2 regions of the Lysinibacillus zambalensis genome follow, and region 1 is predicted to be linked to the other one. Evidence: predicted binding sites of a transcription regulator. Region 1 holds the regulator's gene; the other holds the start of a gene.
The links. The regulator Rex, encoded in region 1, represses fermentation and respiration genes when NADH is low (regulators of the CRP and FNR family bind a similar motif). The targets are predictions, from matches to a motif close to TTGTGAAATATTTCACAA.

Region 1 (6,166 bases):
ATAGCTGGACATATATATGCTAACGCACTCGTGCAGCCGATGGAATTCCCATTATTAGCACTAGTTGTATCAGGTGGCCATACAGAGCTAGTTTATATGAAAGAACATGGATCTTTTGAAGTCATTGGTGAAACGAGAGATGATGCAGCCGGTGAAGCTTATGATAAGGTTGCACGTGTTTTAGGCTTACCGTATCCAGGTGGTCCACGTATTGACAAGCTAGCACACGAGGGAGATGAGGCTGTAACCTTCCCACGAGTGTGGTTAGAGGAAGATTCTTATGATTTTAGCTTTAGCGGTTTAAAATCAGCAGTTATTAATTATAAGCATAATATGGATCAGCGTGGAGAGGAGATTTCTCCGACTGCCGTAGCCAAAGGATTTCAGGATAGCGTAGTTGAAGTGCTAACAGCTAAAACATTACGGGCAGCACGTGAATATAAAGTGAAACAAGTTATTGCAGCTGGAGGTGTAGCGGCAAATAAAGGCTTACGTACATCACTTGAGTCTGTTTTTGCGGAAGAAGGTATCCCGCTGTATGTACCGCCATTAAAGCTGTGTACAGATAACGCCGCTATGATAGGGGCAGCAGCAACACCTATGTTTGAAACGAATATTCGAGGCAATTTATCAATGAACGGTCGCCCTGGAATGGAGTTAAAATCCTGGGTGTAAATTCTTTCACTATAGAGAAAGAGGTTTTTTAGATTTAATTCTAAAACACCTCTTTTTTGCTTTTATGAAAAAAATGTTGAGAAAACAGTGAACATATGAAAATATAAATCTTATTAGTTGACAAATTTTTCAGAAAATTATCCACAGGCAAGAAGAAAATAAAAGAGCGAACATCCGTACTTATGCACAAAATGTTGATAACTTGTGCATAACTTGTGATTATTCAATATATAGTAGCCTGTTTTGCACAGAATCATGTGAATAAAATATTTTTGAATTGTGGACAATGTGGAAAAGTCTGTTGATATGTTGGTATTACTAGTTTCATAGTGTGAATAAAGTTGTGGGCATTTTTTGTCGAAAAATAGCACTTGACCAATATATATGAAAAATGAAGACGAGTAAAGTAAAAAGCCATGTGACAAGGCACATGGCTTTACAATACTACCACCGTAAAGATAGAAGTTCGGTAGGGGATGTTATAAGGTAATATTTTCAAGTTCCTCACTTAGCTCAAGCCATTCCATTTCAAATAACTCGTACTGTTCTTTAGAAGTGGATAATTCATCCTGGAGCTGTGTGATTTTTTCGTGGTCTGTGAAAATCTCAGGATCACAAAGAGCTTCCTCTAAGCGAGCTATTTCAAGATTTTCTTGCTGCATTTTCCCTTCTAGTTCCTCAAGCGTGCGTCTAATTTGACGTTCTCGTTTTTTAGCCTCTTTATCAATTTTAGAGGTAGAGATTTTCTCAGGTACATCAGCTTGCGCTTGAGGTTGAGCAGCAGCCTTCATTTGGGCGATTTCTAGTAACTCTTGTTTTTTCTCAAGATAATAATCATAGTCACCTAAGTACTCAAAGGAACCATCACCAGACAGTTCGATTACTTTAGTAGCGATTCGATTGATAAAATATCGGTCATGCGATACGAATAAGAGCGTTCCAGGATAATCAATAAGTGCGTTTTCCAGTATCTCTTTACTATCTAAGTCTAAGTGATTGGTAGGCTCATCAAGAATTAAGAGATTTGCCTTTTGCATCATCAACTTAGCTAATGCAAGTCTGGCCTTTTCTCCACCAGATAAAGACGACACGGTTTTATCTACATCAACTCCACTGAATAAGAAGCGGCCTAGCACTGTGCGAATATCTTTTTCATTCATTAAAGGCCATTCATCCCATAGCTCTTTTAGAACACTTTTATTGCTCGATAGCTTTGCCTGCTCTTGATCATAGTAACCAATTTGAACATTTGTACCATAGCGAATCTCTCCAGTGAATGGTAGCAAATCTTTGACAATGGTTTTTAATAAAGTGGATTTACCAACACCATTTGGTCCAACAAGTGCAATGCGATCTTCTCGGAAAGTGCGTAGTGTGATGCCACTTGATATTTTCTTATCGCCATAACCTATCGTTAAGTCATCGATAGATAATACATCGTTACCACTTTGACGTTCAATTGTAAAACCGAAGCTTGCTGACTTTTCATCACCTTCTGGAGAGTCCATCCATTCTGTTCGTTCGAGCATTTTACGACGACTTTGTGCCATTTTTGTAGTAGAAGCACGAGCAATATTTTTTTGAATAAATTCCTCAAGCTTGGCCTTTTCATCTTGCTGACGTTCATATAGCTTCAAATCACGCTCATAAGTTTTCGCTTTCTCATCTAAATAGGCACTATAATTGCCTGTATATTTTGTGACGCGATGACGAGATACTTCGTAGACAATGGAAACAACCTGGTCTAAGAAGTAGCGGTCATGGGAAACAATTAGAATAGCCCCTTCATAACCCTTTAAATATGATTCCAACCAAGAAAGGGTTTCAATATCTAAATGGTTAGTAGGTTCATCAAGGATTAATAGGTCAGGCTTACTTAAAAGAAGCTTAGCAAGTGCTAACCGAGTCCGTTGTCCCCCTGATAGTGAGCTAATTGACTTTTGGTAATCCTCAGGATAAAACTGCATACCATGAAGCACAGATCGTGTATCCGATTCATATTGATAGCCACCCGCATCCTTAAAATTATGCTGTAAATGATCGTATTCAGACATTATTTTTGCATATATAGTAGGGTTTTCATAAACAGCTGGGTCGGCCATTTGTTGTTCTAATGATCGTAGCGTTTGTTCTTGGGCAATAAGCGGCTCAAAAATTGTCATCATTTCATCCCAAATCGACAATGTCGAGTTTAAACCAGCATGCTGCTCTAAGTATCCGATTTGTATACCTTTCGGGATAATAATATCGCCAGAGTCATATGACATTTGACCAGCAATAATTTTAAGTAAAGTGGATTTACCCGCACCGTTACGACCTACTAATGCAACTCGGTCACGATGTTGAACTTCTAATTTTACGCCACTTAAAATTTCATCTGCAATGAAGGATTTATATAGTTGATTGACCTGTAAAACAATCATTCTTGACACCTCAATTCTTCCTTAGTGTAATGGATGAGCGATTGGCTTGCAATGTCGATGCTTTACTTATTCCAAGCTGTCATGTAAGATTGAAACGATTTCCCTTTATTTAGTGGCGTAAAAGCGCCATTAAATAAAGGGAAATCCTCCAGTGAATATTATAAATTTAGAAATATAAAGTCTGTATCATAAATAGAACTTGATACATTTAAGGAGGAAAAAGTTTGAAACAAGAATTGAAAATTCCACAAGCCACTACGAAAAGACTTCCTCTTTACTATCGTTTTATCCAAAACTTTGCACAAGAAGGCATGGAACGCATTTCGTCGAAGGAACTAAGTGAAGCGATGAAAATTGATTCTGCAACTATTCGCCGAGATTTTTCTTATTTTGGTGCTCTTGGGAAAAAGGGATATGGCTATGATGTGCAGCATCTCTTACAATTTTTTAGCCAAACGCTCGATCAACATGAAGCGACAAAGGTTGCGTTAATTGGTGTAGGGAATTTAGGTAGTGCTTTATTAAAATATAATTTTCAAAAAAACCACAATACTCATATCGTTGTTGCATTTGACTCGAAGGCCCCAAAAGAAGGGAAAATGATTAGCAATATTCCTGTTTTTCACCCTGACTTATTGGAAGAAAAATATGCGGAATATGGAGCGGAACTTGCAATTTTAACAGTTTCACCACGCTCTGCACAGAAAATGGCTGATAGATTAGCAGTGATGAACGCAAAAGGAATTTTGAACTTTACGCCAGAGCGTATTACTGTACCAGATAAAATGCAACTTTTAACAATTGATTTGTCGGTAGAGTTGCAGGCGCTTATTTATTTAATTCGTAATCAGGAAGAGTGATCATTGTACATAATTTAACTTCTTTCAGCGGGTGTACAAACGCCCGCTGAAAGAAGTTAAAGCCTTAGGACGCAATTAGACCTAGGCATAATTGATAGCATAGCTCACAGTTTCTGTTAAATGAAGTAAGTATAAAATTGAGAGAATGACGAAAAACTTTCACATATAATTAGTTAGCAAAATGGCGAAATATGCGTTAAAATGATGGATATAAAGAGGAGGTGGCTTTAATGGGTGGTATTGGTCCTATGAGCCTCATTATTATCGGAATTGTCGCATTACTAATTTTTGGTCCTAAAAAGTTACCAGAGCTTGGTAAAGCATTTGGTTCAACATTACGTGAATTCAAAAATGCTACTAAAGGTTTAGCCGACGAAGATGATGATGACAAGAAAAAGAAAGAATTAGATAAGTAAGTTAGGATGTTTGAGGAATGAATCCAAGAGATCTAACTGTCATTGAACATATAGAAGAATTAAGAAAACGGCTTTTCATTGTTGCCGTTTTCTTTGTTCTAGCTATGGCTGGCGGCTTCTTTGTTGCAAAGCCGCTTGTTAAATATCTTCAAAGTACTGGAGCGAATTACAATATAGAGCTCCATGCATTTGATGTAGTAACACCACTTGCAATTTATATCCAAGTAGTTTTTTTAATAGCATTTATCCTATCCTCACCGGTATTGATGTATCAATTGTGGGCTTTTATTAGCCCGGGATTAAGGGACGTAGAACGAAAAGCGACTTTAAGCTATATACCGTATTCATTTTTATTGTTTTTAGCAGGGCTGTCTTTTTCATATTTTTTACTATTCCCTTATGTCATAAAGTTTATGATGAATTTATCAAACGATTTAGAAATTCAACAAACAATTGGCATACATGAATATTTTTCGTTTTTATTTAAGCTTACAATACCTTTTGGTTTCCTTTTCCAATTACCGATTGTAGTCTTGTTCTTTTCACGTATTGGGATTTTATCTCCTGAGTTACTAATTCGTATTCGTAAGTATTCATACTTTGGTTTATTTGTATGTGCTGCACTAATCGCGCCACCTGAATTAGCTTCGCACTTAATGGTTTCAGTACCATTGTTTGTTCTTTATGAAATTAGCATTATGATTTCTCGTATTGGCTATAAGAAATACTTAAAATCAGAGGAAATGCGAATGAAAGAAGAACAAGAAGCTGAGCAAAAACGTCAGATAGAAGAGGCACTTGAACAGCAGAGACGTCAAATCGAAGAACTGAATCAATAATAATAGAAGCTCGATGCTAATTAGTAGCATCGAGCTTTTTCGTCGTGATAGATACAGTTAAATTTAACTTCTTTTCGGCGGGTGTCTAAACACCCGCTGATTTTTATTGCATTTTTTCTAGTTCTTGAAGAAACTTTTGCAATGGTTCTGCATACAATTGTACAAGTGTCACAAAACCGTTCAGCATGACATGGGCGATAATGGACGTCCAAATGCGTTTTGTTTTGTGATATAAGAAGGCAAAGATCAATCCACAAATTGTATAAAGCAAGATATGTGAGAAGTCCATATGAATAAGAGCAAAGAAAATGGCACTTACTATACCGGCTATCCAGAAATTAGTTGTTTGGACAAGCGATCCGAAAATAACACGACGGAAGACGAACTCTTCTAATATGGGTCCAAAAACAACTATCGCTAATATCGCAATAGGAGCACCTTTTGCAATAGCTACAATATCAGCTGTGTTTTGCGATCCACCTTGGATACCGAATATAGCCATTTCGATCGCTGCGCCAATCATTTGGCCGAAGAAAACTAAGAAGAAACCAATAATTCCCCACATAATTGACAGTGGTATCGTTTCTTTCTTCCCTTTATAAATATCCCAAAACGCTTTATCGCGAGATGTTAGGATTAAGCTTAGAATTAACGCAATGGCAAAGCTAAGCGCAATATACCAGCCTTGCGTAAGCGGAGCAGCTTGCTCGCTAGGTAAACCAGTTGTACTCATAACAAGCTTGTGAAACGGTTTTGCTAGCAATATCCCTGATAAATGCATGATGATATAAATCACTAAAACATAAAGGGCTGTTTTTTTATGCTTACTTATTTTTGTAGAATTGTTCACAGTCAAAATCCTTTCCATTCATTATGCTACCTTTCTATTGTAGAGGAATATGGAAAGAAAACAAAATTTTTCGAAGTTCTGACTTGCAAAAAAAAGTGTGATT
Region 2 (6,166 bases), on a different contig from region 1:
GTATGATGCTTACTACAAAAAAGCTCAACAAGCACGTACACTTATCAAAGCAGACTACGACAAAGTATTCGAAGACTTTGACGTAATCATTGGACCAACTTCTCCTACACCAGCATTTAAAATTGGTGAAAACGTTGATGATCCAATGACGATGTATGCAAATGATATTTTAACGATTCCTATGAACTTAGCTGGTGTACCAGCCATCTCAATCCCATGTGGTATTGAAAATGGTCTACCACTAGGCTTACAAATTATCGGTAAATATTTCGATGAAGCAACAATTTACCGTGTAGCTCATGCTTTTGAACAAGCAACGGAGTTCCATAAACAAGTTCCTCAAATTTGGGAGGGAAAATAACATGAACTTTGAAACAGTCATTGGTTTAGAAGTACACGTTGAGTTAAAGACGAACTCAAAAATCTTCTCACCAGCACCAGCTCACTTCGGTGCTGAACCAAATACAAATACTACAGTTATCGACCTAGGCTATCCTGGTGTCCTACCTGTACTTAATAAAAATGTTGTAGATTTCGCAATGCGTGCAGCACTTGCACTAAACATGGAAATCGAACAAGAAACAAAATTTGACCGTAAAAACTACTTCTATCCAGATAATCCGAAAGCTTATCAAATTTCTCAATTCGATAAACCAATCGGTAAAAACGGCTGGGTTGATATCGAAGTAGATGGTTATACAAAACGTATTGGTATTACACGTCTTCATATGGAAGAAGATGCTGGTAAACTGTCTCACAGTGGCGACCACTCTTTAGTTGACTTTAACCGTCAAGGTACACCACTTGTAGAAATCGTTTCTGAGCCAGATATTCGCACGCCAAATGAAGCGTATGCGTATCTTGAAAAAATAAAATCAATCATCCAATATTCAGATGTATCGGACTGTAAAATGGAAGAAGGTTCACTTCGTTGTGACGCCAACATTTCAATTCGTCCATATGGTCAAGAAGAATTTGGTACAAAGACAGAGCTTAAAAACCTTAACTCTTTCAACTATGTTCGCCGTGGTTTAGAGCACGAGGAATTACGCCAAGCAGATGTCCTTCTTTCAGGTGGGGTAATTGAGCAAGAGACTCGCCGCTTCGATGAAAAAACAGGTAAAACAATTCTTATGCGTGTTAAAGAAGGAACAGACGATTATCGTTACTTCCCAGAGCCAGATTTAGTTCGTCTATCAATCGATGATGAATGGTTAGAACGAGTAAAAGCAGAAATTCCAGAGCTTCCAGATGCTCGTAAAAAACGCTATGTTGAAGAATTAGGCTTAACGCCATACGACGCAGGAGTTCTTGTTATTTCAAAAGAAATCTCAGACTTCTTCGAGGCGATGGTAGCTAAAGATGCGGATGCAAAACTTTCAGCAAACTGGCTTATGGGTGATGTTTCTGCATACTTAAATGCAGAACAAAAAGACCTTAAAGATACTGCATTAACGCCAGAAAACCTTGCGGAAATGGTGAAACTAATCACTGACGGTACAATTTCTTCTAAAATCGGTAAAAAGGTATTTGCTGAATTAGTAGAAAATGGCGGTTCTGCAGGAGAAATCGTTAAAGCAAAAGGTTTAGTTCAAATTTCTGATGAAGGTGCATTACTTGCTATCGTTACAGAAGTTCTAGACAACAATGCACAATCAATCGAAGACTTCAAAAACGGTAAGGATCGCGCTATCGGCTTCTTAGTTGGTCAAATTATGAAAGCAACTAAAGGTCAAGCGAACCCACCTATGGTCAATAAATTATTACAACAAGAAATTGCAAAACGTTAATTGCAATTGCAACGGAAGGTCAAGAAAGTAAATTTGCTTTCTTGGCCTTTTATATTTAAAAATTAATACATACTAAAGAATCTTTAGGGGCATCTATAACAATAAATGACCTTTACGAGTAAAGTATAACAGGCTTGATGCTAATTTATAAAAAAGCGCAAGTCTACAAAAATTCTAGATATTTTTTGAGTAGAGGCTGGGCGATTCCAGGAAAAGCTCAGTAGGAACGGAAATAAACTCGATTTTATAGAGAAAAGAACTAAAAAATACCAAATTAGCACTTTATAGTTGTCTAAATGGAGTATTCATAGCAAAATATAGAATAGAACATGATAAAACTTAAGGAGGTCTATCAATGAAAACTGAACAACAATATTTCAATGATGCGATTTCAATTCAACAATATATGGATCATATGACGACGTTAAAAGAGGAAAGCTTCCTTATTTATGATGGTTTCGAAGTGCCATTAAACGATGGCTTTATCGAACTATTGAAGAATAAGCAACCAAAAATATTAACAATTACTGAGGACTGGTGCGGGGACGCAATGTTAAACAATCCAATCATTCGCCGAATTGCAGAGGCAGCAGAACTAGACATGCGCGCAGTATTACGTGATGCGGATACAGATTTGATTGATCGTTATTTAACAAACGGTGGCCGTGCAATTCCAGTTTATATTTTATTAGATGATGCTGGTCAGGTCGTTGGAAAATGGGGACCACGAGCACCAGAATTACAGGAACTAGTAGTTAGTAAACGAGCTACTTTGCCTGATAAAGAAGATCCTACATTTGAAGATGCACAAAAAGCGCTATATGCAGAAATTCGTGAAGAGAATATGACGAATAAATCATATTGGACATATGTTTACGAGGATTTTAAAAAGCAAGTAAAAGCTGCATTGCAATAATTGTAAATCACAAGGCTGCATGTCAGAAAAATGAGGACATGCCTTACTATTGTTGACTTAATGCAACATTTAAAAGAATAATTCGTTGGAAGAAATAGAATCTTATGAAGCAGGAAGGTATGTTATGAAACGAGCAAGAATCATTTATAATCCTACATCTGGGCGTGAAGTGTTTAAAAAGCATCTACCAGAAGTATTGGCAAAATTAGAGGTAGCAGGCTATGAGACATCTTGTCACGCAACAACCTGTGAAGGCGATGCGACCATTGCTGCAAAAAATGCAGTAGAACGTGGCTTTGATATAATTATTGCAGTTGGTGGAGATGGCACATTAAATGAAGTTGTTGCAGGTGTAAGTCCATTTGAGAACCGGCCGAAAGTAGGTTTAATTCCGATGGGCACAACGAATGACTTTGCCCGTGCTGTGCACATTCCTCGAAATATCGAAGCTGCCGTTGACATTATTATTAAAGGGGAATCGTTACCAGTAGATGTTGGTTTATTAAATGGGGAACGCTATTTCATCAATATTGCTGCTGGCGGACGTATTACAGAATTAACTTATGAAGTGCCAAGTAAAATGAAAACAATGCTAGGACAGTTAGCTTATTACTTAAAAGCAGTGGAAATGATCCCATCGATTAAAGCTTCTCACATGCGTATTGAATACGATGGCGAAGTGTTTGATGGGGATGCCATGATGTTTTTATGTGGTTTAACAAATTCGGTGGGAGGCTTTGAAAAACTTGCACCAGACGCAAGTATTAATGATGGCTACTTTACTTTAATCGTATTGAAAAAAGTAAACCTGCCTGAATTTATTCAGCTTGCTGCGATGGCATTAAGAGGCGAGCATTTAAATGATGATCGTGTAATTTATAAAAAGGCAAGTGTCGTCAAAGTATCTACTGAAGATGAAATTCATTTAAACCTAGATGGTGAGTATGGTGGGGACGCGCCTGCAACATTTGAAAACTTAAAGCGTCATATTGAAATTTTTGTTCCACTAGCAGATATGCGTGAGGAAGACCGTATCCAATAAACATAAACAGGACTCTGCTTAATTTTAGGTAGAGTCCTGTTTAATCGAATTTTTGTGGAGATTAATGGTTCATCACTTAAAGTTGTGAGTAACTTTTGATAAAACGTTTACTATGTAAATAAGTTGATCTTCGTTACGGCTGGACGCCCTCAGGAAGCTCTGCGCGAAAGCGAAGCGGCAGCTATAAAGCGCCAAGTCGGAACGGAAATCAACCACACGTTTTGGTGATGATTCATATTAATAGGTTAAAATCCATATATATGAACATTATTATCCTTTAAATGGTATTGTGAATGAATTAAGAAAAATGTTTGGCAAATGTGAGTATAATACTTGAACAAATTTTGAAACCTTTATAATAGGCCGAAATTCCGGTCTATTATAAAGGTTTTTTTCGTTGCAATAGTGGAAAATGGGGTATAGATAAGGGAAAGGAAGTGTTGCCGTTGTATAAGTCACAGGAAAGAAAGCTCATTTGGCTAAGCTTTGGTGTTGCAATTATCATGCTACTTTCCATACTTGGAAGAATATTTGGAGGTTAGGGGGGCAACGAAATGGTGAATGAATCAGCAGTCTTTTGGAGTAGAGCATTAACGGAGCTAACTTTATCGTTCCATATTATTTATGCAACGATTGGTGTTGGTGTCCCATTAATGATTATGATCGCACAATGGACTGGGTATAAAAAGAATGATGAGCACTATATTTTAATGGCAAGACGTTGGGCGCGCGGCTTTGTTATTACAGTTGCCGTCGGAGTTGTAACAGGGACAGCAATTGGCTTACAGTTGTCTTTACTATGGCCGAATTTTATGCAGCTTGCTGGCCAAACGATTGCATTACCACTTTTCATGGAAACGTTCGCATTTTTCTTTGAAGCCATCTTCCTAGGCATCTACTTATATACTTGGGATCGCTTCGATAGTCAGAAAAAGCATATGCTACTATTAATTCCGGTTGCTGTCGGTGCATCAATGTCAGCTGTGTTTATTACAATTGTCAATGCGTTTATGAATGCACCACAAGGATTTGACATTGTGGACGGACAGCTTGTAAATATTCAACCTTTTTTAGCGATGTTTAATCCAGCGATGCCGACAAAGGTGGCACATGTACTCGTTACAGCCTACATGACGGCCGCATTTGTGTTAGCATCCATTGCAGGGTACCGTTTACTTAGAGGTTCTAAGCATGTATACCATAAAAAATCTTTATACCTACTTATGAAGATTGGTCTGATTTTCTCTATTGCAGCAGCGATTATTGGAGACTTTTCAGGGAAATATTTAGCTGAATATCAACCAGAAAAACTAGCTGCAGCTGAGTGGCACTTTGAAACGGGAGATAAAGCCTCTCTTATACTATTGGGTGTATTAGATGGTGAAGAAGTAAAATATGCTATTAAAGTACCTTATGCTTTGAGTGTTTTAGCACATAATAATCCAAATGCAGAGGTAATTGGTTTAGATCAATTTGCAAAAGAAGATCGACCACCGCTGTATATTCATTACCTCTTTGATCTCATGGTGTTTATTGGCATGTTCATGGCACTCGTTTCACTGCTTTATGTGACCGGGAAAGCACGTGATTGGCAGTTTATTCATAGCCGTTGGTTTAGAAGAATTGTTGTTGCAGGTGGACCACTTTCCATTATTGCAATTGAAGCAGGATGGTGGCTTGCAGAAGTGGGACGACAACCTTGGATATTACGTGGATTAATGCGAACACCAGAAGGAGCCACAACGAGTAACCATGTGGATTTAATGCTGGTATTGTTTGCAGGTGTGTATATTGTATTGGGAATAGGAAGTATTGTAGTTTTAGTCCGTATGTTCAAAAAGAATCCAATTGAGCGTGAAATAGAAGATCGCCATGATGAAAAAGGTGGTGACATCTTATGACATTAGAGATTTTAGGTATTTCAGTTTTATGGATTTTCCTATTTGGTTATGTCATTGTAGCTTCAATCGATTTTGGTGCAGGCTTTTTTAATGCCTACAGCCTACTCATCGGAAAAAATCATATATTAACGAATATTATTAAACGTTATTTATCACCTGTTTGGGAAGTAACCAATGTCTTTTTAGTATTCTTCTTTGTGGGGATTGTTGGATTTTTCCCACAAACAGCTTTCTATTATGGAACGATTTTACTTGTTCCAGTTAGTATTTCGCTAGTGCTTCTTGCGATACGAGGCTCCTACTATGCATTTGAATCATATGGCGCGCGTGGACATATCGGTTACACGTTGACGTATGGTATAGCAGGATTACTCATTCCTGCCTCACTCTCTGTTGTATTCGCGATTGCTGCTGGTGGCTATGTTGATCTTGTTGACGGGCAACCAGTCTTGAATTATTGGACGTTGTATAAGAGCCCGTTTGCTTGGAGTATTGTCGTGTTGAGCATTGCAGCTGT

Region 2: ABNX05_RS18405 (cytochrome ubiquinol oxidase subunit I) is a predicted target of Rex. The motif match lies at 4,036-4,053, and genes of this name have one in related genera.

What each region holds. Positions count from the first base shown of each region.
Region 1 is NZ_JBEGDG010000040.1:3,772-9,937, forward strand. Features, by position in the region: gene tsaD (tRNA (adenosine(37)-N6)-threonylcarbamoyltransferase complex transferase subunit TsaD) at 1-675, shown strand, start outside; gene ABNX05_RS25380 (ABC-F family ATP-binding cassette domain-containing protein) at 1,155-3,098, opposite strand; gene ABNX05_RS25385 (redox-sensing transcriptional repressor Rex) at 3,323-3,958, shown strand; gene ABNX05_RS25390 (twin-arginine translocase TatA/TatE family subunit) at 4,189-4,374, shown strand; gene tatC (twin-arginine translocase subunit TatC) at 4,392-5,213, shown strand; gene ABNX05_RS25400 (CPBP family intramembrane glutamic endopeptidase) at 5,317-6,081, opposite strand.
Region 2 is NZ_JBEGDG010000016.1:27,677-33,842, forward strand. Features, by position in the region: gene gatA (Asp-tRNA(Asn)/Glu-tRNA(Gln) amidotransferase subunit GatA) at 1-361, shown strand, start outside; gene gatB (Asp-tRNA(Asn)/Glu-tRNA(Gln) amidotransferase subunit GatB) at 363-1,790, shown strand; gene ABNX05_RS18395 (thioredoxin family protein) at 2,146-2,706, shown strand; gene ABNX05_RS18400 (diacylglycerol kinase) at 2,831-3,748, shown strand; gene ABNX05_RS18405 (cytochrome ubiquinol oxidase subunit I) at 4,303-5,649, shown strand; gene ABNX05_RS18410 (cytochrome d ubiquinol oxidase subunit II) at 5,646-6,166, shown strand, end outside.